Vulgatibacter sp.: one gene and its partner. The protein of the gene in region 1 interacts with the protein of each later gene in a pairwise test. Links are inferred from orthologs where the notes say so. Each region holds a gene or a part of one and is shown on either strand. Other genes may lie near its edges.

Evidence for each region.
Region 2: the proteins of ACESMR_RS04970 (region 1) and def interact in binary tests that used the Escherichia coli proteins (3 or more experiments, as listed by UniProt). The link is inferred for Vulgatibacter sp. from one-to-one orthologs.

What each region holds. Positions count from the first base shown.
Region 1 is NZ_JAWLCN010000002.1:249,338-263,325, reverse strand. Bases 6,278-9,039 are described here. They hold ACESMR_RS04970 (Asd/ArgC dimerization domain-containing protein), read left to right. Parts: upstream 6,278-7,032; coding sequence 7,033-8,046; downstream 8,047-9,039. Other genes in these bases: ACESMR_RS04965 (fibronectin type III domain-containing protein), read left to right, coding at 8,235-9,039; ACESMR_RS04975 (YdcH family protein), read left to right, coding at 6,711-6,890; tsaB (tRNA (adenosine(37)-N6)-threonylcarbamoyltransferase complex dimerization subunit type 1 TsaB), read left to right, coding at 6,278-6,511. In the rest of the region: ACESMR_RS05005 (serine/threonine-protein kinase), read right to left, coding at 1-1,054; ACESMR_RS05000 (isoprenyl transferase), read left to right, coding at 1,198-1,968; ACESMR_RS04995 (phosphatidate cytidylyltransferase), read left to right, coding at 1,965-2,804; ACESMR_RS04990 (1-deoxy-D-xylulose-5-phosphate reductoisomerase), read left to right, coding at 2,806-3,981; RIP metalloprotease RseP, read left to right, coding at 4,073-5,713; more of tsaB, read left to right, coding at 5,759-6,277; more of ACESMR_RS04965, read left to right, coding at 9,040-9,272; ACESMR_RS04960 (MXAN_2562 family outer membrane beta-barrel protein), read left to right, coding at 9,279-9,980; quinolinate synthase NadA, read left to right, coding at 10,136-11,095; crossover junction endodeoxyribonuclease RuvC, read left to right, coding at 11,381-12,013; Holliday junction branch migration protein RuvA, read left to right, coding at 12,010-12,609; Holliday junction branch migration DNA helicase RuvB, read left to right, coding at 12,634-13,659; ACESMR_RS04935 (rhomboid family intramembrane serine protease), read right to left, coding at 13,733-13,988.
Region 2 is NZ_JAWLCN010000001.1:257,665-271,731, reverse strand. The notes cover bases 7,068-9,908. They hold def (peptide deformylase), read left to right. Parts: upstream 7,068-8,146; coding sequence 8,147-8,671; downstream 8,672-9,908. Other genes in these bases: nth (endonuclease III), read right to left, coding at 9,314-9,908; ACESMR_RS01255 (hypothetical protein), read left to right, coding at 8,767-9,330; priA (primosomal protein N'), read left to right, coding at 7,068-7,997. Also shown: ACESMR_RS01295 (cytochrome c biogenesis CcdA family protein), read right to left, coding at 1-467; ACESMR_RS01290 (anti-sigma factor family protein), read right to left, coding at 595-1,323; ACESMR_RS01285 (sigma-70 family RNA polymerase sigma factor), read right to left, coding at 1,328-1,855; ACESMR_RS01280 (sigma-70 family RNA polymerase sigma factor), read right to left, coding at 1,987-2,805; ACESMR_RS01275 (hypothetical protein), read right to left, coding at 2,811-4,613; UTP--glucose-1-phosphate uridylyltransferase GalU, read right to left, coding at 4,713-5,600; more of priA, read left to right, coding at 5,769-7,067; more of nth, read right to left, coding at 9,909-9,964; ACESMR_RS01245 (threonine aldolase family protein), read left to right, coding at 10,259-11,284; ACESMR_RS01240 (M23 family metallopeptidase), read left to right, coding at 11,323-12,228; ACESMR_RS01235 (alpha/beta fold hydrolase), read right to left, coding at 12,212-13,381; pssA (CDP-diacylglycerol--serine O-phosphatidyltransferase), read left to right, coding at 13,732-14,067. UniProt on the Escherichia coli protein: Removes the formyl group from the N-terminal Met of newly synthesized proteins. Requires at least a dipeptide for an efficient rate of reaction. N-terminal L-methionine is a prerequisite for activity but the enzyme has broad specificity at other positions.

The DNA of each region.
Region 1 (13,988 bases):
GCGAGGCCGGCTCCCGATCGAGGAGCTGCTGCCAGAGCTCGAGCGGCGTGCGGCCGTCGAAGGGCGGCCTGCCAGCCAGGAGCTCGTAGATCACCACGCCCAGCGCGTAGAGATCGCTCCTGCCGTCCACCGGCTCGCCCAGCGCCTGCTCCGGCGCCATGTAGCGGTAGGTGCCCACCACCTTGCCGGTGGCGGTGACGGTGTTGTCCTCGGCGAGGAATTTGGCGAGGCCGAAGTCCATCAGCCGCACCCGCCGATCGTCGTCGACGAGGATGTTGCCGGGCTTGAGATCGCGGTGCACGAGGCCGTGGCTGTGGATGTAGCCCAACGCCTCGCAGATCTGCACCACCGCATCCTTGAGCCGCGCCACGCGCTCGGGCCGGTTGAGGGCACGGGTGAGCGGCGTCGCCTGGTCGAGCTGCCGCGCCGGCTCCTCGACGTCCTCGAAGACCGGGATCCCCTCGAGGACCCAGTCGGCCTGGCCGCCCCGCTCGTCGCCGCTCCAGCTGCGGCTCTCGCTCCAGGAGTCGTCGGTATCCGGCTCCTCCTTCTCGCGGGCCCAGGTCTCCAGCGCCTGTTTGCCCCGGGGGTATTCGAGGGCGAAGGTGCCGGTATCCGGCTCGCCGAGCATCTCGTCGAGGGTGAAGAGCTTGCCGCCGGACGGCCTTGGCGCGGGCTCGTCGATCTGCTGATCCCAGGCCACCGCCGAGGGGTCGTCGCGGGTGAAGAGCGAGGGCCGCGGCTCCCGGAGATCGATCGAGAGGTAGCTGCGGAGATCGAGCCCCTCGACCAGCTCCATCACGAGATAGGGGTAGCCCTGGAAGACGCCGGCGTCGAAGACCCGGACCACGTTGGGATGGGCGAGCTCCGCCAGCGCCTCGAACTCGCGCACCATCCGGCGGGCGGCGATTGGATCGAGGGCGGGACCGGAGGAGAGGAGCTTGAGGGCCACGTCCTCGTTGGTGCGCACGTCGCGCGCCCGGAAGACCGTGCCGATGCCGCCTCTGCCTAGCGTGTTTTCGATGCGGTAGGGACCGACGACGTGGGGAGGCACGGTAGGGAAGTCTACGCGCGCTGCGTGTGGGGCGTCAAAGAGAGCGTTCAGAAGTGAGCGAAACGGTCGCAGCGGGTGAACGACCCGGCCGCGGCAGAGCGCGGTTGACCGGGCGGGGGCTGCTCGCTAGCTTGCCGCGCCGCGTGACCGAAAGAGAAGAAGAGCTTCGCGGCCTCGTGGCTTCCGGCCCGGTGCCCGCCCACGTGGGCATCATCATGGACGGCAACGGCCGCTGGGCCGAGCTGCGTGGAAAGCCTCGCCTCGAGGGGCACCGCGAGGGCTCTGCCTCGGTCCGCGCGGTGACGACCCTCGCCCGCGAAGTCGGCGTGCAGGCGCTGACGCTCTACGCCTTCTCCTCCCAGAACTGGCTTCGTCCGCCCTCGGAGGTGACCGGGCTGATGGAGCTGCTGCGCGAATACCTGGTCTCCGAGCGGCGGACCATGGTGGAGAACGGGATCCGCTTCAGCACCATCGGCGAGATCCAGCGGCTTCCAGGGCCGGTGCGCGACGCCATCGAGGAGGCGAAGTCCGCCACCGCCCGCTGCGACGGGATGGTGCTCTCCCTGGCCTTGAGCTACGGCGGCCGCGAGGAGATCGTCCGCGCCGCAAAGGAGCTCGCCGCCGACGCGGTGGCAGGGCGGATCAAGCCCGACAAGATCGACGAGAAGGCGGTGGCCTCCCGGCTCTGGACCGCGGGCCTGCCCGAACTCGACCTCTGCATCCGCACCAGCGGCGAGATGCGCGTCTCCAACTTCCTCCTCTGGCAAATCGCCTACGCCGAGATCGTCGTCAGCGACCATCTCTGGCCCGATTTCCGCGAAGAGGCCTTCCTCGAGGCGCTCCTCGAGTACCGCGGCAGGGAGCGTCGCTTCGGCAAGACCTCCGCCCAACTGCGCGGGAAGGGCCGCCGATGAACGACAAGAACCGCAACCTCTTCCTGCGGATCGCCTCCGCGGTGGTGCTGCTGCCGCTGGTGCTCTGGCTCCTCTGGCTGGGCGGCGTCGCCACCATCGCTCTGGTGGCCATCGCCTCCGCCATCGTGGCGAGCGAGATCCTCGGCATCGCCGGCCTGCGCCTCGGCCACCCCGCCGCCCTCGTCTCCATGGCAGCTGCCGCCTCGTTCGCTTGGTTCGCGGGCGATCTGCAGAGCCGCTGGCCCGGGGCGCTCGGGGTGGTGGCGCTCGCGCCGCTCCTCACCCTGGCGCTCCTCACCCTGCTGCCGCCGGAGCGCGACCTCAAGAAGGCCGCACCCCTCGCCGCCTTCGCGGCGATGGCGCCGACCTACGCCGGCCTCTGCCTCGCCGCCATCGTGGCGATGCGCTCCTTCCCCGGCACCGCCGCTCTCGCCTGGATCCTCGTGGCGCTGGTGGTCACCTGGGGCAACGATACGGGCGCCTACTTCGCCGGCCGCTTCCTCGGCAGGCACAAGCTCTACCCGATGGTCTCCCCGGCCAAGACGTGGGAGGGATTCGCCGGCGGGATGGCTGCGTCGATCCTGGGCTGTTTCGCCATCCGCTGGTTGTTGTGGCCGGCGTTCACGCCGGTGGACTGCCTCGTCCTCGGCGGCGTTGCCGGCCTTCTCGGCCCGGTGGGCGATCTGTCGGAGTCGATGCTCAAGCGCGCCCACGGCGTGAAGGATTCGGGGAAGATCATGCCGGGGCACGGTGGCCTCTACGACCGCGTCGACGCGCTGCTCTTCAACGCGCCCTGGGTCTACGCCTACGCCTTCATGGTCCACGGACTGGTGTGAGATGAGCCGCCGCAAGCTGACCCTCCTCGGTTCCACCGGTTCCATCGGCACCAGCGCCCTCGACGTGATCGGGCGTTTCCCCGAGCGCTTCGAGGTGGTCGCGCTCGCAGCGGGCAGGCAGGCGGGGCTGCTGGTGGAGCAGATCCGCGCCTTCCGCCCGCGGGTGGTCGCCGTCGCCGACGACGCCACCGCCCGTGCGGTCGCCGACGCCCTCGGGGCCGACTGCCCCGAGATCCTGGTGGGCGAGGCGGGCTGCTGCGCGGTCGCTTCGCTCTCCGAGATCGACTACGTCCTCGCAGCGATCGCCGGCAGCGCCGGGATGCGCCCCACCGCAGCGGCGGTGGACGCAGGCAAGACCGTGGGCCTCGCCAACAAGGAGTCGATGGTCCTCGCCGGCGAATACCTGATGGGCAAGGCCCGGCAGACCGGCGCGCCGATCCTCCCGGTGGACAGCGAGCACTCGGCGATCTTCCAGTGCCTCGTCGGCCACCACCGCGACGACGTCCACCGCCTCGTGCTCACCGCGAGCGGCGGGCCCTTCCGGACCTGGAGCGCGGAGCAGATCGCCAGCTGCACGCCGGCGCAGGCGCTCAAGCATCCCAACTGGTCGATGGGGGACAAGATCACCATCGACTCCGCCACCCTGGTGAACAAGGGCCTGGAGGTGATCGAGGCCCGCTGGCTCTTCGATCTGCCCCCGGAGCGGATCGCCATCGTGGTCCACCCCGAGTCGGTGGTGCACTCCATGGTCGAGTACGTCGACGGCTCGGTGGTGGCGCAGCTCGGAACCCCCGACATGCGCGGCCCCATCGCCTTCGCCCTCTCCTGGCCCGGCGCCCGGCTGCCCCTCGAGCTCCCGCGGCTCGACCTCTCCGCCCGCGCGAACCTGCGCTTCGAGGATCCCGACCCGGTGCGCTTCCCGGCCTTCGAGCTCTGCTACGCGGCGCTCCGTGCCGGCGGCACCGCGCCCGCGGTCGCCTCCGGCGCCGACGAGGCGGCGGTGGCCGCTTTTCTCGCCGGCCGCTGCACCTTCCCGCAGATCGCCGCAGCCATCGCCGAGGCGCTGGAAAAACACGAGGTTCGGCAGGTCTCCTCGGTCGAGGACGCGGTCGACGCGTCCGACGAGGGCAAGCGACTCGCCGAGCGGTGGCTGGCCGGGAAGGGAATCGGTCGTTAGGGTTTTCTACAGGTATGAGCGAAGCCGTCGGCGCATCGAATCCCACCTGCGGGCCGTCCATGCGTAGCCCCCGCCACCGCTCGGAGGTCGCATGAGCCTTCCCGTCCAGATCCTCGCCGTCGTCGTCCTGCTCGGGGGCCTGATCTTCATCCACGAGCTCGGCCACTTCCTCACGGCCAAATTCTTCGGGGTCAAGGTCCTCAAATTCTCGCTCGGCTTCGGCCCGAAGATCCTCGGCTTCCGTCGGGGCGAGACCGAGTACCGCCTCTCGCTCCTGCCGCTCGGCGGCTACGTGAAGATGGCGGGGGACGATCCCTCGGAGGATCTCTCCGCCGAGGACCGGGGCCGCGGCTTCCTCGAGCAGAAGCCCTGGAAGCGGGCGGCGATCGCCTTTGCCGGCCCGGCGATGAACCTCGTCTTCCCGCTCGCCGCCTATTTCGCCGTCTTCGCCCTGCAGAGCGAGTCGATCGCGCCCCACGTCGGCCAGGTGGTGCCGGGGATGCCCGCCGCCGAGGCGGGGCTGCGCCCGGGCGATCGCATCGTCGAGGTGGAGGGGGAGCGGATCTACGCCTTCACCGACCTGCGCCGCCACGTCGATCCCGCAGCGGGGCGCGAGCTCCAGCTGGTGATCGAGCGGGCGGGGCAGCGGCAGAGCCTCGCGATCACCCCGGCCCCCTACACCGAGTCCGATCCGATCGAGACGGTGACGGTAGGCAAGATCGGCGTGGCGCCCAACCCGGCGGCGCCGGTGATCGGCCTGCAGCGGGATGGCGGCGCGCTCTTCGAGGCGGGCCTCCGCTCCCTCGACCGGATCGTCTCCGTCGACGGCGCGAGCGTCGGCTCGGTGGAGGAGGCGCTCGCCGCCTTCGAGGCGCAGGCTGCGGAAGGCGCGCCCTTCGAGGTGGTGGCGCTCCGCGATGGCGCCGTTCCCTTCGGCCCCATCGACTTCTCCGTCCCCGAGACGCTCCGCGTCACCGTCGAACCCGCTGCCGGCGAGCCCCTCGGCGTCGAGTCGGCGGAGCTCTACGTGACCCGCATCGCCCCTGGCACCCCTGCGGCGCAGGCGGGGCTGCGCCGGGGCGACAGGCTCCTGGCCATCGACGGCAGCAAGCTGGTGAGCTGGGACGACGTGGAGAAGGTGCAGCGGGAGAAGAACGACCAGCCCTTCACCCTGGCCTTCACCAGCGGCGGCGAGAAGCGCACCGCCACGGTGGCGCAGCAGGCCCGCACCGAGAACGACGAGCTCCGGGATCGGCCGATCACCGTCTACACCTTCGGTGCCTACGGCGGCCTGCCCGCGCTGCCGGCGCCGCTGGTCGAGGTTCCCTTCCGGCCGCTGCAGGCCTTCGCCATGGCCTTCGAGTCGTCGTGGGAGGTGGCCCGCAAGATCACGCTCGGCATCGGGATGATCGTGACCGGCGAGATCGCCTTCAAGAACGTCGGCGGCCCGCTGCAGATCTACGACATCACCACGCAGGCGGCGGAGCAGGGCTGGGAGGTCTTCCTCCACACCATGGCGATGATCTCGATCAACCTCGGTCTGGTGAACCTCTTCCCGGTGCCGGTGCTCGACGGCGGCCACATCGTGCAGGCCGGCGTCGAAGCGGTCCGCCGCAAGCCGCTCTCGCTGCGCGCCCGCGAGATCACCAACGCCGTGGGCCTCGCGATGCTGCTCACGCTGATGGTCTTCGCCTTGAAGAACGACGTGGTCCGCTACTTCTTCTCGGGTTAAGGTCCGCCTCGCCGGGGCCGTCGCTCTCCCGGCGAGGAAATGGCCTTGGCGGATCGCACGCTGCTCGCTCTCGACACCTCGACGCTCACCCTCTCGCTGGCGGTGATCCGCCTGGACGGCGCAGGTCCCGCGCAGGTCCTCGCCCGCAGGGAGGAGCCGCCGGGGATCAACCACTCGAAGCTGCTGCCGATCCTGGTGGACGACGCGCTCCGCGAGGCGGGCTCCGAGCTCGCCGACCTCGACGGGATCTGCGTCGGCCTCGGCCCCGGCGCCTTCACCGGCCTGCGGATCGCGCTGGCCACCGCGAAGGGGCTGGCCTGGGCCGCCTCCGTTCCGCTCGCAGGCGCCTCCTCGCTCGAGGCGATGGCGCTGGCTGCAGCGCGCCTCGTGCCCGGCGCGAAGGCGGTGGTGCCGCTCCTCGACGCCCGCAAGCAGGAGGTCTACGCGGGCTTCTACCGGCCTGCTGCCGGGGGCGTGGAGCCCGGGGGCGACGGCCCCGCCGAGGTGGTGGCGCCGCCTGCTGCGGTGGCCGAGCGGCTGCGTGCCCTCGAGGGGCCGGTGGTCCTCCTCGGCGAAGGCTACTTCGCCTACCGGACCCTCTTCGACGAGGCGACCGCCGCCAACCGGCACCCGCCGGTGGCGGGGCTCCCCGAGACCCCGCCGGCGCCGGAGGTGGGGGAGCTCGCAGCGCCCCGTCTCGCCCCCTACGCGAAGGAGGCGGTCTTCGCCCTCGAGCCCCACTACCTGCGCCCGAGCGAGGCGGAGCTCGGCCTCACCCAGCCCAAGAAGCGGGTCTGACCCACCCTCCAGGGGCATGCCCGCTGGGGGGCACGTCCACGGTTTGACAGCACCTCACCCGACCGCCGTACGATTGCTTTTGGGCAGACGAGCTAAACGGTCGCCGGCGGAGCTGCCCCGGGTCCCCTCTCCCCCCAACGGGATTTTGCCGCCGGTCGACAACGGAGGTGCCATGCAGAGGCCGTCTCGAGTCGTCGACGTGAGCGCGAAGATCAGCGCTCTGCTGCAGCGACACGCAGATTTCGAGAACCAGCTGCGCTCCTACGAGAAGAGGCACTACCTCACACCAGCGGAGGCGGCCGAAGTCAAACGGCTGAAGCTCTCCAAGCTGAAGACCAAGGACGAGCTGCGAAAGTTCTCGGAGATGGCCCAGGCCTGAGCCGACACGACAGATCAGCTTGTCAACCACCGCCCCCTGCGCCAACGGCCAGGGGGCGGATTCGTTTCGGTCGACGGCGCGCACGGCGGTTGCTAGGTTCCGCGCCCTTTTCGCGCTGCCCCGGCGCGCACCGGAGGTCCCCATGTCCGCTCGTCCCCTCACCGTCGCCATCCTCGGACCGACCACGATCGTGGGCCGGGAACTCGTCCCGGTGCTGCACGAGCGGTCGCTGCCGATCGCCTCGATCCGTCTCCTCGGACTGGAGGAGGAGGTCGGCGAGACGGTGGAGTACGAGGACGAGAGCCTCCAGGTGGAGGAGCTCAAGCGCGAGAGCTTCGCCGGCGTCGACGTGGTCTTCGTGCCGCCCAACGTCGAGGTGCCCGCCGAGATGCTCGAGGCTGCGTCGAAGGCGGGCGCGGTGCGCATCGACGCCTCGGGTCGCAGCGGCGACGCGAGGGTGATCTTTCCCGGGATCAACGACGAGGAGCTGGAGGAGATCGAGGCGATCAAGGGGGCGGTGATCGCCCTCGCTTCCGCCTCCGCTGCGCAGCTCGCAGCGGTCCTGCTCCCCCTCGAGGCGAAGGCCGGCGTCCAGCGCCTCGAGGTCGTTTCCCTCGAGGCCGTCTCCAACTTCGGCGTCCCGGGCATGGAGGAGCTCTCCATGCAGACCGTCTCGCTTCTCAGCGGCAGGGAGCCGGAGCGCGCGATCTTTCCGCAGCGCGTCGCCTTCAACCTCATCCCGCAGCTCGGCGGCTTCGAGTCGGGCGGCGAGACCACGCGCGAGCGCCGCATCGCCCTGGAGCTGGGCAAGCTCCTCGGCCGCGAGGTGCCGCCGCTCTCGCTCACGTGCGCGCTGGTGCCGGTCTTCTACGGCACCAGCCAGTTCGTGACCATCGCCACCGAGCGCCCCCTCGCTGCTGCCGCTGCCCGCGAGGCGCTCGCGGGAAGCGAGTCGGTGAAGCTCCTCGACGAGCCGGGGGAGGGCATCTACCCGATGCCGACGCTGGCGGTGGGGGACGAGGCGCTGCACGTGGGCCGGATCCGGGAGACCCCTGCAGGGCTCTCCCTCCTCAGCGTCGCCGACAACCTCCGCTGGGGCACGGTCGTGCCCATGGTCCGGGTGGTGGAGCTGCTCCGGGAGGCGGACCGGATCTGAGGCGGCCGGTCGGCAGTGCTCGCTGACAAATTGGCACGAGGCGCCCGATCCCTGCTGCCCCGGTTGTCACGGGATGCGGCCGTTGGCCGGGAAAAACGGCCTGTTTCGATTCTTTCGACCGGGCCCGAAACTTGCTAGGGTCCCGCCCCATGCGGTTTTCTCGCTCGTTTCTAGCTCTTGCAACGCTGGTGGCGCCTGGCCTCGCCGGCGCCCAGCTCACCCCGGTCGTGACCAGCCTCGAGGTCACGCTCAGCCCTTCCAGCGTCGGCCTCGATCGCTGCGACGCCAACGTCCGGATCTCGGTGGCGGCCACCAGCAACGGCCGGCCGGTGACCGGTCTCGAGAACAGCAGCCGCTGGACGGTGGGCGTTGCCGCCGACTCCGGCTGCAGCGACATCGAGGAGCTCGGCGCAGACCTCCGGACGTCGGCGACCGCTGGGACCTACCAGGTGACGGTGAGCGCCGGGGACATTCTCGAGGGGGGTACCAGCGGCACCTGCGAGAGCCTCACCACCGATCAGCGGGTCTTCGTCTGCGCGGTCTGGGACAACGAGTCGCGGGACGACGTGGAAGACAGCGCGCGCTTCGATCTCGACACCACCGGGCCGGACGCGCCGCGGTTGGAGGAGGTCACGCCCGGCGACAAGCGGCTGCACCTCGACTTCGATCCGGCGGATGACGACGACTCGCCCGACAGCTGGGACATCTGCTACCGGGTGGCTACGGACGCCGGCACCGGTGCGCTCGAGCAGGGCCAGGTGGCGCCCGGCGGCGCAGGTGGAGCCGGTGGTGCCGGCGGCGCAGGTGGTGCAGGTGGTGCAGGTGGTGCAGGTGGCGCAGGTGGTGCGGGCGGCGCAGGTGGAGCCGGTGGCACAGGTGGTACCGGAGGCACGGGTGGCACCGGCGGCAGCTTCGATCTCTGCGCGGCCTCCGACACCTCGATCCGGAGCGACATCTCCGGCGCACGGCGCAGCTACTCCCTCGAAGGCCTGCGCAACGGCGTTACCTACGAGGTGGCGGTGCGGGCGGTCGACGACAGCGGCAACCCGTCGGAGACCTCCAACGTCCTCACCGGCACGCCGCAGGCGGTGGACGATTTCTTCGACCTCTACAAGAACGCAGGCGGCGCCGAGGACGGCGGCTGCAGCAGCGCCGCGGGGCCCGCTGCACTCGGTCTTCTCCTCTCCGGATACTTCCTGGCCCGGCGCCGGATCGGCAGGCGGTAGCTCTCCATGAACGCCAACTTCTTCCGACTCGCAGCCCTCCTCGCGCTCCTCGCGCCTGCAGCAGGCGCCGCGGCCCAGAGCGACCGCGGCCCCGAGAGCCCGCGCGACTGGATGCTCCACCTCCAGTTCGGCGGCTATTACCCGTCGATCGACGACGAGGCGGGCCTCGCCGCGGAGCCCTTCGCCCAGGTCTTCGACGACAGCCAGCGCCTGCTCACCCAGCTCGGCCTCGAGCGCTACGCGTTCAAGGATTTCGGCACGCTGGGAATCGGCGTGAGCGTGGGCTTCGTGCAGTTCTACGGCGAGGGCTTCTTCGCCGAGGGGCCGCAGGCGGGGCAGCGCTCCGAGGACGACACCTCCTTCACCGTGGTGCCGCTCCAGGCCTACGCCGCCTACCGCTTCGACAAGCTCGCCCTCGACTGGGCGGTGCCCCTCGTTCCCTACGCGAAGGCAGGCGTCGGCTCCTGGTTCTGGTGGACGGGTGGGGAGAGCGGCGCGCGACCCGGCTTCTCCTATGGCGGCGGCCTGCAGATCCTCCTCGACTACTTCGACAGGCGCCTCGCCCGCGACTTCGATCGCAACGTCGGCGTCAACAACAGCTACCTCTTCGTCGATTGGACCGCCTGGCAGGCCGACGGCTTCGGCAGCGACGGCTTCGATCTCTCCGACGACGGCATGTTCTCCGGCGGCCTCGCCCTCGATTTCTGAACCGGGCGAGCTCGCTCGCTCTGCCGGCGCCGGGTCTGCCTTCGTGGCGGCCCGGCGCTCGTCGTTCGAGCAGCGGGGCAGGCGGGATTTTCTGCGCATGCGGTTCGCGCTCCCGGGTGTTACACCCCTGCGAGCCCACTCCAGGAGGGAAGAAGATGGCTCTCGGCCCCGACCTGTTCGAAGAGATCGCCCAGCTCAAGAAGGAGCGGAACGCGGTGATCCTGGCGCACTACTACCAGGAGTCCGACATCCAGGACGTCGCCGACTTCACCGGCGATTCGCTGCAGCTGGCGCAGGCCGCACAGGGGACCACCGCCGACGTCATCCTCTTCGCCGGCGTGCACTTCATGGCGGAGACCGCCAAGATCCTGAACCCCTCCAAGACGGTGGTGGTGCCGGACCTCGAGGCGGGCTGCTCCCTCGCCGACGCCTGTCCGCCCGACCAATTCGCCGCGTGGAAGGCGAAGTTCCACCCGAACGCCAAGGTGGTCACCTACATCAACTGCACCGCCGGGATGAAGGCGCTCTCCGACGTGATCGTCACCTCGTCCAACGCGGAGAAGATCGTCGGTTCGTTCGGGCCGGACGAGGAGATCATCTTCGCCCCCGACCGGAACCTCGGCCGATACCTCAACGAGAAGCTCGGCCGGAAGATGATCCTCTGGGACGGCTCGTGCATCGTCCACGAGCAGTTCTCGGAGCGGAAGCTGGTGCACCTCAAGGTGCTCGAGTCGGACGCCGAGGTGCTCGCCCATCCCGAGTGCGAGGAGTCGGTGCTCCGCCACGCGGACTACGTCGGCTCGACGGCCGCGCTGCTCAAGCGGGTGAAGGAGTCGGAGCGGCAGCGCTTCATCGTCGCCACGGAGCCGGGGATCTTCCACGAGATGCAGAAGGCGGCGCCGGAGAAGCAGCTCCTCGAGGCGCCGATCCACGGCTCCTGCCCGACCACCGGCGCCTGCAACGAGTGCCCGCACATGAAGCGCAACACGCTCGAGAAGGTGCGGAACGCGCTGCGGGATCTCGCGCCGCAGGTCGACGTGCCGGAGGAGCTGCGGGTGGCGGCGCTGAAGCCGATGCTGCGGATGCTGGAGCTGTCGAAGCCTCGGGCGGCGTAAGCCGCTCGGGACGGGGTGGCCGGGACGGCGCCGCGCATTTCGCCGGCGTCGCGCTCCCGCGGGAAACAGGCCCCCCGTCCCTGCGGGACGGGTCCCCCCCGACTTCCCGCGGATCGCGCGCACCGGCGGCGCGGCGCCTCGATCGGCTCGCCCGCTACGTGGCGGCTGGACACCAACGTCGTGGCGGCTGGTGGCAGAGCAGGTCGTGGTGGGCTCGGGGAATTCCTCAGTGGTTGGGGTGGGGTAGTTGGCGGGCAGGCGGGCGCCTGGTGTAGCTTGCCGGCCGTGCGTGTCCTCGGCATCGATCCTGGCAGCAGGCACACCGGGTACGGTGTGGTGGAGGCGTCCGGCACCCGGCTGCGGCTCGTGGTGTGCGGGACGGTCTCGCCGGGGGACGGGTTGCCGCTGGCGGCGCGGCTCGCGGCGATCCATGCGGAGCTGGGGCGGGTGATCCTGCGGACGGCGCCGCTGGCCTGCTCGGTGGAAGAGGTCTACCACGCGGTCAACGCGCGCTCGGCGCTGGTGCTCGGGCAGGCGCGGGGGGCGGCGCTGGTGGCGGCTGCCGCTGCGTCGGTCGAGGTCCACGAATACGCCGCCAGCGAGATCAAGCGGGCGGTGACCGGCAGCGGCAGGGCGCAGAAGGAGCAGGTGGCGCGGATGGTGGCGATGCTGCTCGGCGCAGGCGAGGTGCCGGGCGACGAGCACGCGTGCGACGCGATCGCTGCGGCCATCTGCCACATCAACCGGGGAAGGACGCCTGCTGCTGCTGCGGGTACGGCGAAGCGGATCGAGGCGCTGCCGGCGGTGGTGGCGGCGCCGGGCAACCGGGTTCGCGGTCGCAAGGTGGCGGCTGGGGGCTTCCCCGCGGGCGTGAAGATCGCGCCCGCAGTGGCGGGTCGGAGCGGAGGGCGGCGGTGATTGCGCAGCTGAAGGGCACGGTCGACAGGAAGAGCCTCGAGAGCGTCATCCTCGACGTGAACGGCGTGGGCTACCTCGTGCATTGCTCCGAGGCCACCGCCGCGCACCTGCCGGTCGGCACGAGGGTCGTGCTCCGCATCCACACCAACGTCCGCGAGGACGCCCTCGAGCTCTTCGGCTTCGCCTCGGAGCTGGAGGAGACGCTCTTCCACGAGCTCAACCGCGTGCCCGGCGTGGGGCCGCGGCTGGCGATGAACATCCTCTCCGGCGGCCTGCCCGAGGAGATCGCCGGCGCCATCGTCCGCGGCGACATGGCGCGACTCAAGAAGCTCCCCGGCGTCGGCAAGAAGACCGCCGAGCGGCTCGTCGTCGATCTGCGCGACAGGCTCGCTCCCTACGCGGGCGCAGCGCCGGTGGCGGAGCTGCCGAAGAGCGCCGCGAAGGCGCCGCTCCAGCCCACCGACGAGCTCCTCCAGGCCCTGGCCGCCCTGGGCTACAAGCCGGGCGAGGCCGAGCGCCTCGCCGCCCTCGCCCGCGACCGCGCCCCCGACGGCAGCCTCGAGGATCTGGTGAAGGAAGCGCTGCGAGCCCGCTAGCGGCACGCGTGGTAGAGAGAGCCCATGAGCCGTCGCAACGCCGAGCTGGATCCCATCGCCGACGAGCCCGAGGTCGACGCAGAGACCTCGCTCCGCCCGAGGAACTTCGCCGAGTACGTGGGGCAGCGCCGCGTGGTCGACAAGCTCGAGATCTACGTCTCGGCGGCGCGGCGCCGCGGCGAGGCCCTCGACCACTGCCTCTTCTCCGGTCCTCCCGGCCTCGGCAAGACCTCGCTCGCCCACGTGATCGCCCAGGAGCTGGGCGTCCAGATGCACTACACCAACGGGCCCGCGCTGCAGAAGAAGGGCGATCTCGCCGGCATCCTCACCAACCTCCAGCCCAACGACGTGCTCTTCATCGACGAGATCCACCGGCTCAACCCGGCCGTGGAGGAGAGCCTCTACCCGGCGATGGAGGATTTCCGCTTCGACATCGTGATCGACTCGGGGCCCGCCGCCAGGGCGCTGCGGATCGATCTGCCGCGCTTCACCCTGGTGGGCGCGACCACGCGCACCGGGCTCCTCGCCAGCCCGCTGCGGGATCGCTTCCCGATCCTCGAGCGCCTCGACTTCTACCCGCAGGAAGAGCTCGCCGCGATCGTCGCCCGCGCCGCAGGGATCCTCGGCGTGCCCATCGACGACGAGGGCGCAGGCGAGATCGCCCGCCGCTCCCGCGGCACCCCGCGCATCGCCAACCGGCTCCTGCGCCGGGTCCGCGACTTCGTGCAGGAGGCGGGCAAGCGCACCATCGACAAGGCCGGCGCGGACCGCGCCCTGCGCCGCCTCGAGATCGACGAGGCGGGCTTCGACGCGATGGATCGCCGACTGCTCCTCGCGATCATGGATCGCTTCGGCGGCGGCCCGGTGGGCCTCGAGACCCTCGCCGCCTCGGTGGGCGAGGAGTCGGACACCATCGAGGACGTCTACGAGCCCTTCCTCCTCCAGGAGGGCTTCCTGATGCGCACGCCCAGGGGCCGCGTCGCCAGCCGCAAGGCCTGGGAGCACTTCGGCCGCACCGCCCCGGCAGGCTCGCAGGGCGGGCTCTTCTGACCGGCCATTCGGGGCTTGCCGGCCCCCATGACACCGGTGTCGGGGTTTTCGATCGCGCGCGAGGGCTTCGGCGCTAACGGCGCTGCCGCCGCCAGGGGGCCCGCGAGCGGGGATTGAGCCCGCGCCAGGCGCCCTCCTCGTCGGTGCGCCAGATCCTGCCGGCGAAGGGCCGTACCAGCAGCAGCCCCATCACGAAGCCGCCGACGTGGGCCCAGAACGCCACGCCGCCTCCCTCGCTGCCCGCCGCCATGAAGCCGCCGAAGAGCTGGAAGACGAACCAGAGCACCAGGAAGATCACCGCCGGCACCCAGATCAGCTGGATGAAGAAG
Region 2 (14,067 bases), on another replicon or contig:
GTCGACTCCGCAGCGGCGAGGGTGAGCACGCCGCCGAGGAGCGGCCCCACGCAGGGCGACCAGCCGAAGCCGAAGGCGGCGCCGATCAGCAGCGCGCCCGCAGGCCCCTTCGGCGCCGGGAGCTTGTGGAAGCGCGCTTCGCGGAAGAAGAGCGAGATGCGCAGGAGCCCGAGGAGGTGGAGGCCGAAGAGGAGCACCACCGCGCCGCCTGCGAGCTCGAGCCAGCGGCGGTGCTCGCCGAGGATCTGGCCGATGCCGGAGGCGGTGGCGCCGAGGGCGACGAAGACGAGGCCGAAGCCGAGGGCGAAGAAGGAGGCGAGCAGCACCGCGCGGCGCCGGCTCCCGCCCTCCCCCGCCGCGCTGCCGGTGAGGAAGGAGAGGTAGCCGGGCACGAGCGGGAAGACGCACGGCGAGAGGAACGAGAGGGCGCCCGCTGCGAAGGCTGCCGGCAAGGTGAGGGAGGTCATCGACTGCGAATCTCCTTTGCAGACGAGGACACGGTTCGCTCCCAGGTGGTTCCGCCGCTCGGCGAGCGAGCGCAAAAAAGCCCCGCCGCCTGCAGCGACGAGGCTTCTCTTTCCCGGTCGCGCACGTTCAGCCCTGCGCCACCTGGCAGAGCTGCGCGGCGGGAAGTTCGCCGACGAGGACGCGGGGGCTGCCGTCCTCGCCCTCGACCACGCAGACCGTCTGGCCGTCGCGGGCCTGGCTGCACTCGCCCACCGCCCGCTCGCAGGCGCGCTCGGCGGCGCTGCCCGGGGCGGGCACGAACATCGTCACCGCGGTGCCGGCGACGTCGCGGTAGATCACCGCGCCCGCCCGCTCGCCGAAGAGGGAGCAGCGCCGCGCGCCGACCAGCTCGAGGCCGGGCCGCGTCGGCACCTGCACCTCCTGCCCGAGGCCGGTGCTCAGCCACGAGGCGACCTGCGCGGGATCGGTGCTCTCCATCTCCCACGCGGTGCCGTTGGCGAAGGAGCGCAGGTGGTGCGAGACCGCCTCGTCGGCGAGGGCCACGGGGACGCCGCCGCCGGTGGGCGAGACGACGAGCACCGCAGCGGCTGCAGCGGCTGCGACGAAGCCGGTGAACGCGCGCCACCGCCGCCGCCCCTCGCTGCTCGCGCCGGCCTCGAGGCCGCGCAGGGTCCCCACCACCGCCGCAGGCGCCCGCTCGCGGGCCAGCGGGACGGCGCGCAGCAGCGCCCCGAGCCCCTGCATCGCCTCGACGCGCTCGCTGCAGGCGTCGCAGTTCTCGAGGTGGGCGAGGGTCGCCGCGGCGGCGACGCCGTCGATGACCTCTCCCAGCAGCTCGTCGTTCAGGCAGCTCATGACTTCAGGCTCCAGAGGCACGACACCGCGCCGGCTGCATCTCTTCGAGCAGCGCGGCACGGGCCCGTGCGAGGCGGGAACGAACGGTGCCGATCGGAGTACCCATCGCCTCGGCCAGCTCCTCGTAGGAGAGCCCCTCCACCTCGCGCAACCAGATCGCCGAGGCCTGCTCTTCCGGCAGGGCCCGCATCGCGAGGAAGAGCTCGTCCGGCAGGTGCCGGTCGAGCAGCTCCCGCTCGAGATCGCCGCGGGGTTCGCCGGCCCCGGCCTCGTCCGGCTTGTCGCCGGTGAGGACGAGCAGGTGCGGCTTCTCGTCGCGGATCCGGTTGAGGTGGAGATTGCGCATCGTGGCCAGGACCCATCCCCGCACCTTGCCGGGATCGCGCAAGGCGTCCCGCTTCTCGAAGGCACGGACGAGCGCCTCCTGCGCCAGGTCCTCGGCGTCCGCCCGCGTGGGAGCGAGGCGCCGGGCCAGGCGATGGAGCACGTCGAGGTGCGGCTCGATCAGCCGGGTGAAGTGGTGGGCGTCCAAGGTCCTCTCTATCGTCACGAGCGATCCCCTTCGGACCGCTCGTTCGATGGAGACACGCAGGGCCGCTCGTTAAGTTCCCGGGGGTCTGGAAACGCCATCCCGGGTCCGAGCCGCCCGCACGCCGAGAGGGTTCAGCCCCCTCCGAGGGCGTCCAGCAGGGCGGAGCGCACCGCGCGCTGGACCGGCTCGGGGACCTCGCCCTTCGGCAGCCTGCTGCAGAGGGCGGCGGTCTCCTGGAGCTTGCCCAGGGTGGCGGCGCAGGGCCTGCAGCCTCGGACGTGCTCCTCGATGGCGGCGCAGGCGTTCTGGTCGAGTTCCTGGTCGGCCAGCCCCTCGAGCTCCTTCGCCAGCCCGCCGCAGGCCTGCACGCCGCCCACGCTCCGCCCCTCCTCGCGCAGGAGCGCGGCGAGGTGGGCCTTGAGCATCTGCCGGCCCCGGTGGAGGCGGCTCTTCAAGGCGGGCACGCCGATGCCGATCACCGCGGAGGCCTCCTCCGCGGAGAGCCCCTCCACGTCGCGGAGGACCACCACCTCGCGGTAGGCGTCCGGCAGCGCGGCGATCGCTGCGCCGAGGAGCTCGGCGATCTCCGCCTGGGCGACCTTGCTCTCGGGGTCGAGATCCTCCGCGGGAGGAAGCGCCTGATCGCCGCCGGGTGCGTCCAGCGCCACGTCGTGGAGCGGCGCGGAGCGGGTGCGGCGGTGGTGGCGGCTGCAGAAGGAGCGGGCGATCGAATAGAGCCAGGTGGAGAGCTGGGCGTCCTCGCGGAAGGTGCCGAGCTGCTCGAAGGCGGTGAGCAGGGTGCGCTGGAGCACCTCCCGCGCCGCCTCCTCGTCGCCGCACATGCGCAGCCCGAAGCGGAAGACCTTCGGCTCGTGCTTGCGCAGCAGCGTGTCGAGGGCGCGGCGGTCGCCGCCCTTGGCCTTCACCAGCAGATCGCGATCGCTCTCCATCCGTCCTATTTCCCCGCTACCGCCACGGTGGCCCTGGCGCTGGCCTCGGTCTTCGCCTCGGGCGAGAGCAGCACATAGAGCGTGCTCACGCACCACGCCACCGAAGCGACGCTCATCCACACGTATTTGTCGTCGTCCCAGATCCCGAGCCGGGTGATCGCGTGGGTGCCGATGCCCAGCACGATCAGCCAGAGGCCGATCTCCTTGCGTTTCTCCATGAGGAACGCACCGGGGATCAGGAACGCATAGTAGTAGCAGGTAAGTTCCGCAGCGGTGGTGATGAGGACCGTGCCGGAGAGGGCGGCGGCGAACCAGGCCGGCTCGTCGCGAGAGGCGCGCCACACCGCCCAGAGGAAGGCGAGGTTGAGCGCGAGGAAGAGCAGCTTGAGCTGATCGAAGTTGGCCAGGCGCTCCTCCTTCCAGGTCTGGAAGGGGTCGTCGAGCCTGGGGTTCTTCAGGCTCTTGGCGTTGTCCCAGGGGCGCCAGGAGACGAAGGTGCGCAGGCCCATGTGGTTGGTGAGCGGCGTGTCCGAGTGCTTCTGGGTGTTGTGCTTGAACTCGGAGAAGAGCTCGGTGCCGCCGTTGGCCACCACCAGCGAGGTGGGCACGAGGAGGGCGCTCGCCACCAGCGCGCCGACGAGGATGCGCTTGTGCTCGGTGGGCATCGCCTTCTTCTTCACCAGGTGCCAGATGCCCTGCACCGCGGGCCCCACCGCGAAGAAGAGCGGGAAGAGCCGCAAGGCCGCGGTGGCTGCGAGGAAGCCGCCGCCCAGCGCCGATTTGCGCTTCTTGAGCAGGCAGATGCCGATGATCGCGTAGGCGAGGTAGTCGTAGCGGAGGAAGGCGCCGCCGTTCCAGTAGTAGCGGGAGGGGAAGTTCACCGCGAAGAAGGTGGCGGCCACCGCGAAGATCTCGAGGCCGAAGGCCCACCAGATGAAGCCGAAGGCCACGCAGATGAAGAGCGGATCGAGGAGCGCGAGGAGGAACATGCTCCGCTCGCTGGCAGGGCCCACGGCGTTGGCGAGGAGCTGGCCGGAGATGTTCCACCAGGGCGTGCCGTTGTAGCCGTGATCCTTCTGCGACTCCGCCCAGCGGCCGCCGAGGCGGTTCACGAAGAAGCGGATGTCGGTCTTGAACTCCTCCCAGCGCGCCGCCGTGAAGTGCTGCTTGCAGCGCTCGGGGTTGGCGAGCACGTCGGTGGTGGGGCCGATGAGGTTGGTATCCGCCAGGTCGCGGATCATCCGGGCGCGGACCTGCGCGGTGCGGCCCATCTCCGTCTCGGCGATCGCGCTGCACTCGTAGAGGCGCGCGTAGCGGAGCTCGGGGAAGTATTTCGCGCCGATGTAGTAGTGGTAGTGCTCCCAGACGTGGACGAAGGTCCCGCTGTGGAATTTGCCGTAGTTGAACCAGCCGAAGACGCCGAGCAGGCCGAGGAAGGCGATGGCGGCGCGGCGGGGCACCCGGAACTTCTTCCCCTGCCCCTTCTCCTCGAGCTGCCAGCTCCAGAGGAGCAGCCCGATCACCGCGAGCGCCGCCGCGATGCGGACGAAGTCCTGCTCCTTCTCGTTCAGATCGAAGATCGAGGGAGCCGGCGGCGGCCGCCGCACCGGGCCGTTGGGCCGCACCACCTTGCGCACGGGCGCAGGTGCCGGAGCGGCCTCTACGGCTGCTGCCGCGGAGGGCACCGCTGGGGCGGTCTCCACTGCTGCTGCGGCGGGGGCGTTGGCGGGAGCGGTCTGCGCCGCTGCGGGCAGGGCGAGACCGAGGAGGAGGGCGCAGGCCAACGCTGCGAAAGGGATGCGCTTCATCGCGCGCATCCTAGCCCAGGGAGGCTTCGGGGTGGGAAGGTCGTTCGCGCCTCCCCCCGCCAGCGGTAGGGCCGACCGGGCGGGGGGTTGGCCCGTCTCCTACTCGATCCCGGCGAGCATCGTCCGGATCCAGGGGACCAGCCCCTCGCGGAGCTCCGGGCGCTTCAGGGCGAAGGCGATGTTCGCCTTCACGTAGCCGAGGCGATCGCCCGCGTCGTAGCGCTTGCCCTCGAATTTGTAGCCGACGAGCTGCCCCTCCGCCGCCAGCATCGCCAGGGCGTCGGTGAGCTGGATCTCGCCGCCGTGGCCGGGCTTCACCTCGCGCAGATAGCGGAAGATCTTGCCGGGCAGCACGTAGCGGCCGATCACCGCCAGGTTCGAGGGCGCGTTGGTCTTCGGCTTCTCGACCATCCGCTCGATCTGCATGGTGCGCTCGTCGATCATCGTGCCGGCGGCGATGCCGTACATCGAGGTCTCCTCCGGCGGGACCTCCATCAGCGCCACCACGCCCTTGCCGGTGCGCTCGTAGCACTCGACCAGCTGCTTGATCGCCGGGCGCGCGTCGCAGTCGATGATGTCGTCGCCGAGGATCACGGCGAAGGGCTCGTCACCCACGGCGCCTGCGGCCTGGAGCACCGCGTGGCCGAGGCCGAGGGGCTCGTGCTGGCGGATCGAGACGAGGCGGGCCATCCGGCTGATCGCCCGGATCGCGTCGCGCTCCTTCGTCTTGCCCCTGCTGCCCAGGGTCTCCTCGAGCTCCGGCGAGAGGTCGAAGTGGTCGACCATCGAGGTCTTGCCGCGGGAGGTGATGAGGATCACGTCCTCGATCCCGGCGGCCTGCGCTTCGCCGACGATGATCTGCAGGGTCGGCGTATCGACGATCGGCAGCAGCTCCTTCGGCACCGATTTGGTGGCGGGGAGGAAGCGGGTGCCCAGGCCAGCAGCAGGGACCACGCACTTACGAACCTTCATCGGGGAGTCGGTCATCGTTGCCTCGTGCAGGGTTCGGAGCCCACGTGCCCCCTCGCGTCCCCGCTTTCGGGGCACCTTAGTCGTCGGATGGGCGGCCCGACAACCGCTTGCCCATGGGGTTTGTCGTGTCCGTGGACGCTCGGCGGGGCACGGATGTCGGTGGCTGGTGGTAGGGTGCGCGCCGTGCGGATCGAAGTCGCAGTCGGCGCCCCCGTGCGCGGCACCTTCACCTACGAAGCGGACGATGCGCTCGCCCTGGAGCCGGGCCGGCGCCTCGTCGTGCCCTTCGGCAGGCGGCGGGCGATCGGCTTCTACCTGGGCCCGGCCACCGCTGCGCCGGAGGGGCAGGTCAAGGCGGTCGAGCAGGTCCTCGACGACGGCCCGGTCTTTCCCGAAGACGTGCTCGCCCTGCTCCGCTTCGCCGCCGACTACTACCTCTACCCGCTGGGCGAGGCGCTGCGCGGGGCGCTGCCGCCGGATCTGGGCCGGGTCGGCGAGGTGGGCAGGGAGCGTTCGGAGCGGGCGCCCGCCATCGAGGCGGTGGAGCTGATCGAGTCGCCGGAGGTGGCGCGGGCTGCACTCGGGCGCTCCCGGAGCCAGGCGGCGATCGTGGAGCACCTCGCCGCCCGGGGCGGCAGCGCGCCGGTAGAGGAGCTCAAGCTCGCGGTGAAGGGGGCCCCTGCCCTGCTCAAGAAGCTCGAGGAGCGGGGGCTGGTGCGGCTGGTGCGCGTGGAGCGCAAGGCCGACGACGCCGCCTTCCGCCAGGAGAAGGCCCACCCCCCCACGCCGGCGCAGGCCCGGGCGTGCGAGGAGATCGGCGAGGCCCTGGGGCGCTTCGAGACCTTCCTCCTCCACGGTGTCACCGGCTCGGGAAAGACCGAGGTCTACCTGCGCGTGATCGCGGAGGCCCGGGCGAAGGGAAAGGGCGCGCTGGTGCTCGTGCCGGAGATCGCGCTGACGCCGCAGCTCGCCGGCCGCTTCCGCTCGCGCTTCGGCCCCGACGTGGCGGTGCTCCACAGCGGCCTCTCCGATCGGGAGCGCTCGCAGGAATTCCGGCGGCTCCTCTCCGGCGAGGCGAGGATCGCGGTGGGGGTGCGCTCGGCGGTCTTCGCGCCGGTCCGGGACCTCGGGATCGTCATCGTCGACGAGGAGCACGAGCCCTCCTTCAAGCAGGAGGAGAAGCTCCGCTACCACGCCCGGGATCTGGCGGTGTACCGGGCCCGGCTCCTCGGCGTGCCCTGCGTGCTCGGCTCGGCGACGCCGTCGCTCGAGACGCTGAAGAACGCACGGGACGGCAGGTACCGGCTGGTGGAGCTGCGCCAGCGGGTCGATTCGCGGCCCCTGCCCGAGGTGGAGCTGGTCGATCTCTCCCGAAAAGGCCGGCGCGCGGAGCCGCCACCGGGTGCGGAGCGGGCGGAGACCGAGCTGGTCGGGCCCACGTTGGCAGCGGCGATCGAGGAGACGCTGGCAGCGGGCAAACAGACCATCCTCTTCCTCAACCGGCGCGGGAACGCGTCGATGGTGGTCTGCGCCGCCTGCGGCGAGGGGGCACGCTGCCACGCCTGCGACGTCGCCCTCACCCACCACCTCCACCGCAACGAGCTCCGCTGCCACTACTGCGACTACCGGGTCCGCAAGCCGGATACGTGCCCGTCGTGCAACGGCGAGCTGCTCGTGCTGGGCATCGGCACCGAGCGCCTCGAGCAGGAGCTGGCCCGGCGCTTCCCCGACGCGCGCACCTTGCGCCTCGATCGCGACGCGGCGGGGACCTCGGCGGAGCTCACCCGGATCCTCGCCTCCTTCGCCCGCGGCGAGGCCGACGTGCTGGTCGGCACGCAGATGGTGGCCAAGGGCCACGACTTCCCCGGCGTCACCCTGGTCGGCGTGATCCTCGCCGACGTGGGGCTCGGGCTGCCCGACTTCCGGGCCTCGGAGCGGACCTTCCAGCTCCTCGCCCAGGTGGCGGGGCGCGCGGGGCGCGGCAGGGACGCGGGGCGGGTGGTGGTCCAGACCTTCAACCCGGGCGCCGAGGCGATCGCCTGCGTCCGCACCCACGACTTCGAGACCTTCGCCGGGGCGGAACTCGAGCGCAGGCGGGAGCTCGGCTACCCGCCCTTCCGCCGCATGCTGGCGCTGCGCCTCGAGGGCGAGGACGGGGTGGCGACCGAGCGCTTCGCCCGCAGGCTCGCGGAGGCGGCGCGCAAGTGGACGCAAGGCGGCGGGGTGCAGGTCCTGGGGCCTGCGCCGGCGCCGATCGCGAAGTTGCGTGGGCGGATGCGCTTCCAGGTGCTCGTGCTGGGAGACGGCGTGCGCTCGATCCAGACCGTAGCGCGGCGGCTCGCCGAGGTGGCAGACCAGGCGCCGCCCGGGGTGAAGGTGGCGCTGGACGTAGACCCCGCTTCGATGCTCTAGGGGCCCGCAACGGCGGAATGCCATATGCATCCCAACGTTTCTGAATAGGTGCTCCGAAGTGGGCGGGCCGGTTGCCCACGAGGGGGCGTCCGGTTAGTTTTGCGGCGAGTTGCCGGCGCGACTCCCATCATCCAGGCAAGGTCGAAATCATGGTTCGCGAAATCCTCATCTGGCCCGATCCCCGCTTGAAGGAGAAGGCGCTCCCCGTGGAAGCGGTGGACGCCAACGTCCGGGCCCTGATCGACGACATGTTCGAGACCATGTACCGCGCCGACGGCGTGGGCCTGGCGGCCACGCAGATCGGCGTGATGCAGCGGGTGGTCACCGTCGACACCTCCGGCGCCGACGAGGACGTGAAGCCCTTCGCCATGATCAACCCCGAGATCCTCGAGACCGAGGGGTCGATGAAGTACAAGGAGGGCTGCCTCTCGGTGCCGGGTGAGGCCGAGGAGGTGAAGCGCGCCGCCTTCGTGAAGGTCCGCTTCCTCGATCGCGACGGGAACCCGGTGGAGATGGAGGCGACCGGCCTCACCGCCGTGTGCATCCAGCACGAGGTCGATCACCTGAACGGCGTGGTCTTCGTCGACCACCTCTCCGCGCTCAAGCGCGAGCTCATCCGCAAGCGGATGAAGCGGGTGAAGAGCGAGAAGGAGCACGGCGGCGCGGAGGCCTGATCGGGCGTTCGTTTCTGCCGCTCTTTGCGAAGGCGTGGCCGGTTGCCACGCCTTCGTTCGTTCCTGGGGTCGGCTGCTCTTCGCCCGGGGGAACGATGCGTTTTGCGATCCGCGTGCTCTTGCCGTGCCTGCTGCTCGCGGGCTGCCTCGACTTCGGCGGCGACGAAGACGAGTGCGCCTTCGACGACGACTGCGGGCCGGACGCCTGGTGCCACGATCCCTTCCTCTTCGGCGGCACCGAGTGCAGGGACTACCTGGGCGAGGGCGACCGCTGCAACGACGGCGTCGACGAATGCCACCCGGATCTGCGGTGCAACCTGGGCTACAAGCCGGATCGCTGCATGCCGCCGGGCCGCTACGGGCAGCCCTGCGACTCGGCGTGGGATTGCGCCGACGAGGAGGCGCTCTGCAACCCGGGCAGCAGGAGCGAGGGGCGCTTCTGCACCGAGCCGGGCAGCGTGGTGGAGGGCGGCAGCTGCAGCACCCGCACCACGGCGGTGTGCGCCGACGGGCGGGTCTGCGTGCAGCGCCGCTGCGTGGATCCGGCAGCGGAGGGCGAGGCCTGTCCCTGGGGCGTGGAGGGCACCAGCATCGCCTGTGCGGAGGGCCTCGCCTGCACGGAGGCGGGGATCTGCGAGCGGCTCACGTCGCGTCGGTGACGCCCTTCCGCGGGCAGAGATCGCCGACCACGCAGCGGGAGCACGCCGGCTTGCGCGCGTAGCAGGTGCGGCGGCCGTGCCAGACGAGGAGCTGGTGGCCCTTGCCCCAGCGCTGCGGCGGGAAGAGCTGCTGCAGATCGAGCTCCACCTTGTCGGGGTCCTCGTGGGCGGTGAAGCCGAGGCGGCGGGCGAGGCGGCCGACGTGGGTATCGACGGGGAAGGCCTGGCCGTCGAAGGCGTGCACGGCGACGACGCCGGCGGTCTTGCGCCCCACGCCGGGGAGCTTCTCGAGCGCCTCGCGGGTGGGCGGGAGCTTGCCGCCCCACTCCGTCTCGATCGATTGCATCGCCGCCACCACGTTCTTCGCCTTGTTGCGGTAGAGGCCGCAGCGCGAGATGTGGGGGTGGAGATCCTCGGGCTGCGCCTTCGCGTAGTCGGCGGCGCTGCGGTAGGCGGCGAAGAGGCTCGGGGTGCAGCGGTTCACCATCGCGTCGGTGCACTGCGCCGAGAGCATCACCGCCACCAGGAGCTCGAGGTCGGTGGTGTAGTCGAGCTCGATGTGGGCTTCGGGCATCTCGTCGTCGAGGTGATCGATCACCTGCACGGCGCGGAGGCGCTCGGCCTCGGTGGGGATGCGGGGGCCCTTCGCCTTCGCCGTCGCCCTGCCCTTCGCCGCGGCCTTCCTGGCCGGCGCCTTCTTTTCCGGCGCCTTCTTGGGGGCGGGCTTCTTCGCCGCGCTCTTGCTCGCGGCAGCGCGCTTCGGGGCTGCCTTCGCCTTCCGGGCTGCAGGCGCCTTCGCTGCCGGTGTAGGTCCGGTCGTCTTCTTCGTCACGGTGGAGCTGGCCATGGGCTTCGCAGCATAACCGCTGCAGGGGGCGTTTCGTTCACGAGGAAACGCTTCGCCCGCATCTGCGTTATGCTCCCACCCATGCACCTCCCCATCGACCTCCGCTCCGACACCGTGACCCGTGCCCCTGCCGCCATGCGCGAGGCGATGGCCCGCGCCGAAGTCGGCGACGACGTCTATGGCGAAGACCCCACCGTCGCGCTGCTCGAGCGCCGGGTGGCGGAGCTCCTCGGCAAGGAGGCGGCGCTCTTCTTCCCCACCGGCACCATGGCCAACCAGGCCGCCATCGGCGCACAGGCGGGGCCCGGCGACGAGGTGATCTGCGAGGCCGGCGCCCACGTGGTCGCCTTCGAGGGCGGCGCCCTCTCCGCGCTCTGGGGCGCGCAGGCCCGCCCCCTCCCCGGCCAGCGGGGCCTCCTCTCCGCGGCGCAGGTGGCGGCGGCGATCCAGCCCCCCGGCAACGACCACTTCCCCGCCTCCCGCCTCCTCTGCGTGGAGAACACCGCCAACCGCGGCGGCGGCACCGTGTGGCCGCTGGCCCTCCTCGAGGAGGTGAGCGGCGTCGCCCACCGGGCCGGCCTCGCCGTCCACCTCGACGGCGCCCGCCTCTGGAACGCCTCCGCCGCCTCCGGGGTCGCGCTGGCCGACTACGCCGCCTGCGCCGACACCGTGAGCGTCTGCCTCTCCAAGGGGCTCGGCGCCCCGGCGGGATCGCTGGTCGCCACCAGCGCCGAGTTCGCCCCGAAGCTGCGCCGTCTGCGCAAGCGCCTCGGCGGCGGCCTGCGCCAGGTGGGCCACCTCGCCGCAGCGGGACTCTACGCCCTGGAGCACCACCTGCCCCGCCTCGCCGAGGATCACGAGAAGGCCCGCCGGATCGCCACCGCCCTCGCCGACGTGCCCGGCCTCTCCGTCGCCCCGGTCGAGACCAACATCGTCTACGTGGAGCTCGCCGACGGCCTCGACTCGGCCTCGCTCCTCCACCGCCTCCGCGAGGCCGGCGTCCTCGCAGGCTCCGACGGCCCCCGCAAGATCCGCCTCGTGACCCACTTCGACGTCGCGCCGGAGGCGTGTGACGAGGCCGCCCGCCGCATCGCCGGCTGCCTCTGATTCGATCGCCGCCCCCGGGGCGGCTATCCTCTGCGGCCGTGTCGCCGCCGCACCGCCACCTTCTCCTCCTGGCCTTCGCCGCAGCAGCCTGCGCGCCGAAGGCCCGGGCCCCCTTTCCCGCCGACGCCTTCGCGCAGCGGCAGGCCCCCCTCGCGCCAGCGGCGCCTGCGGGAGCCGGCCCCGCCCCGATGCGCGTCCATGCCGACGGGCGGATCGTCTTCGCCGGCGAGAATGACACCCTGCCTGCGCTGCTGCGCCGCTTCGAGGCGACGCGCGACGAAGCGCCACGGGCCGCCTGGGAGGCGTGGCTCGCAGGCCTCGACCAGGCCCTGCGCGACGACCAGCCGCGCCTCGAGATCGTGCGGGCCGCGGCGGCGTTCGACGTCCACTTCGACGCGCTCCGCACCGAGGACCCGCTCCTCGCCGAGCAGCTCGGCGAGCGCTCCGCGATCCTGCGCTCGCTGCTCCTCGAGGCCGAGGACCAGCCGCCGCCCGCCGTCGACGCCGGCGTCCCCCTCGCGCCGCTCCGCATGCTGCAGCCGCCGGTCGAGCCGCTGATCGTCACCAGCTTCTTCGGCCTGCGCCGCGATCCCTTCGACGGCAGATCGCGCTTCCACTTCGGCCTCGATCTCGACGGCCCCGCGGGTTGCGCGGTGGTCGCAGCGGCGGGCGGCACCATCGCCTCCGCGGGCTGGGCGGGTGGCCACGGCATGCGCGTCGAGATCGATCACGGCGACGGCGTGATCACCGGCTACAGCCACCTCTCCGCAGTCCTCGTCCGCCGCGGCGACGCGGTCTTCGCCGGCGACGCCATCGGCCTGCTCGGCAGCACCGGCCGCTCCACGGGACCGCACCTGCACTTCGAGCTCTGGCGCGACGGCGAGGCGGAGGATCCCCTCGACTGGATCGAGGCGCGCTCGCTGCAGATCAGCGCGTTGCCGTAGCGGCGCCCCGCGCCACCGGCGTCGCCCGCGAGGCGAGCCATGCCGCGATGGCGGGATAGACCTCGTTCGGCGCCTCGCGGCCCAGCAGCAGATCGCCGTGGCCGTAGTCGACCCGCGATCCGTGCTCCCTGCCGAAGAGGAGGAGCGTCTTGTCCTCGCTGCGGATCCGCTCCGCAGCCGCCCGCATGCAGGCGGGCGGCGCCATCATGTCCTTCGAGCCGCCGACGAGGAGCACCGGCACCGTGAGCGCCCCGACCCGTGCGGTGTAGTCCACCGCATGGTCGAGGGAGCGGAAGCGATCGTTCGCGACCCAGTCGGCGAATTGCCGCGCCACCCCGGCGCTGATGTCGTCGAAGGCCCAGGCCTGCAGGCGCCGGATCACCCGACCCTCCATGCTCTTCGGCGCGATCACCAGCTCGGAGAAGGGCGGATCGAACCAGCCGGTGAAGGGGGCCACGAGGCGCTGCAGCCAGCTCTTGCGGACCCGCGTCCTACCGGCGAGGAGCGCGCCCAGCCTGGAGAGTCGCACGAGGTAGCGCTGGTGGGCGAAGGAGGAGGGCGAGCCCACGGCGACGACGCCGCCGGCGAGCTTCTGCTCCAGGGGCGTGCCTCCGAGCGCATAGGCGAGGATGCCGCCCATCGAGTGGCCCACCCACTGCACCCGCGGCGCGCCGGTGACCGCCAGCACGTGCTCGATCACCGCGGGCACGTCGTAGTGGAGGTAGTCGTCGAAGGAGAAACCCCAGCGCAGCCGGTTGAAGGGGCCCGGCCTGCTCGAGCCGTGGTGGCTGCGCAGGCTGATCACGAAGCAGTCGCGCCCCTGCTCCGCGAGGGCCTGCGCGACGCCGTAGGGCGGATCCCAGTCGAGGTTGTAGTGGTTCGCCCCGAGGCCGTGGCAGAGGATCACCGGCTCCTCGTAGCGGGGCCCGTCGCCCCGGGGCCGGTAGCGGCGCAGGCCGATCCGCCAGCCGTCCGCCGTCTTCACGTTGTGGATCTCGTCCGGCACGTCCTGCGGCGCGAAGAAGGTCTGCCAGAACGCCGCGTGCGCCCAGGTCAGGAAGCCGAGCGCCAGCACGGCGAGCACCACCAGTGCTGCGATGAGATACCAGGCCAGGGCGGCTCCTCCTCCTCGATCGTCGGCAGATATGCCCACCGTCGCGATCGACCACAAGCACGCAGCGAGCGGGCCGCCGGTTCATCGACGCTCCACCGGGCCCCTGCCGCCTGCCCCGGCCCCGCACCCCACTGGGGGTGAATAGCCCGCTCTCCCCCTCGGTTCTCCGGGCGACGCAAGGGGCGAAGCCGGGTGCACGGTGCGCAAACGCTTTCCCACTTGCACGGCGACGCTGCGCCTGCGATGGCGGCCAGCGTCCTCTCCCCGCAGCGGCGTAGGCCCATGTGGGTGAGGGGCACGAGGCTTGCTTTCTCCGGCGGAGATCGGTGGAATCTCCGCTTCCGCAGCGGCGCGTACAGCCCAGCGCGCGTCCACCGCGAGGTAGGTCGATGATCGGTTCCCGGAAGTGGCTCTACATCCTGCCCAACCTCTTCACGCTGACGTCGATCTTCTGCGGCTTCTACGCGATGAGCCTGGCCACCGGCGATGCCACGCCCGAGAAGCTCTACGGCGCCGCCCTCGCGATCCTCTTCGGCATGCTCTGCGACGGCCTCGACGGCCGCGTCGCCAGGCTGACCAGGACCCAGAGCGATTTCGGCATGCAGCTCGATTCGCTCGCCGACGTGATCACCTTCGGCGCCGCTCCCGCCCTCCTCGTCTGGAAGTGGGCGCTGGCGCCGCTGGGCTTCTGGGGCCTCTTCATCGCTTTCGCGTTCGCCGGCTGC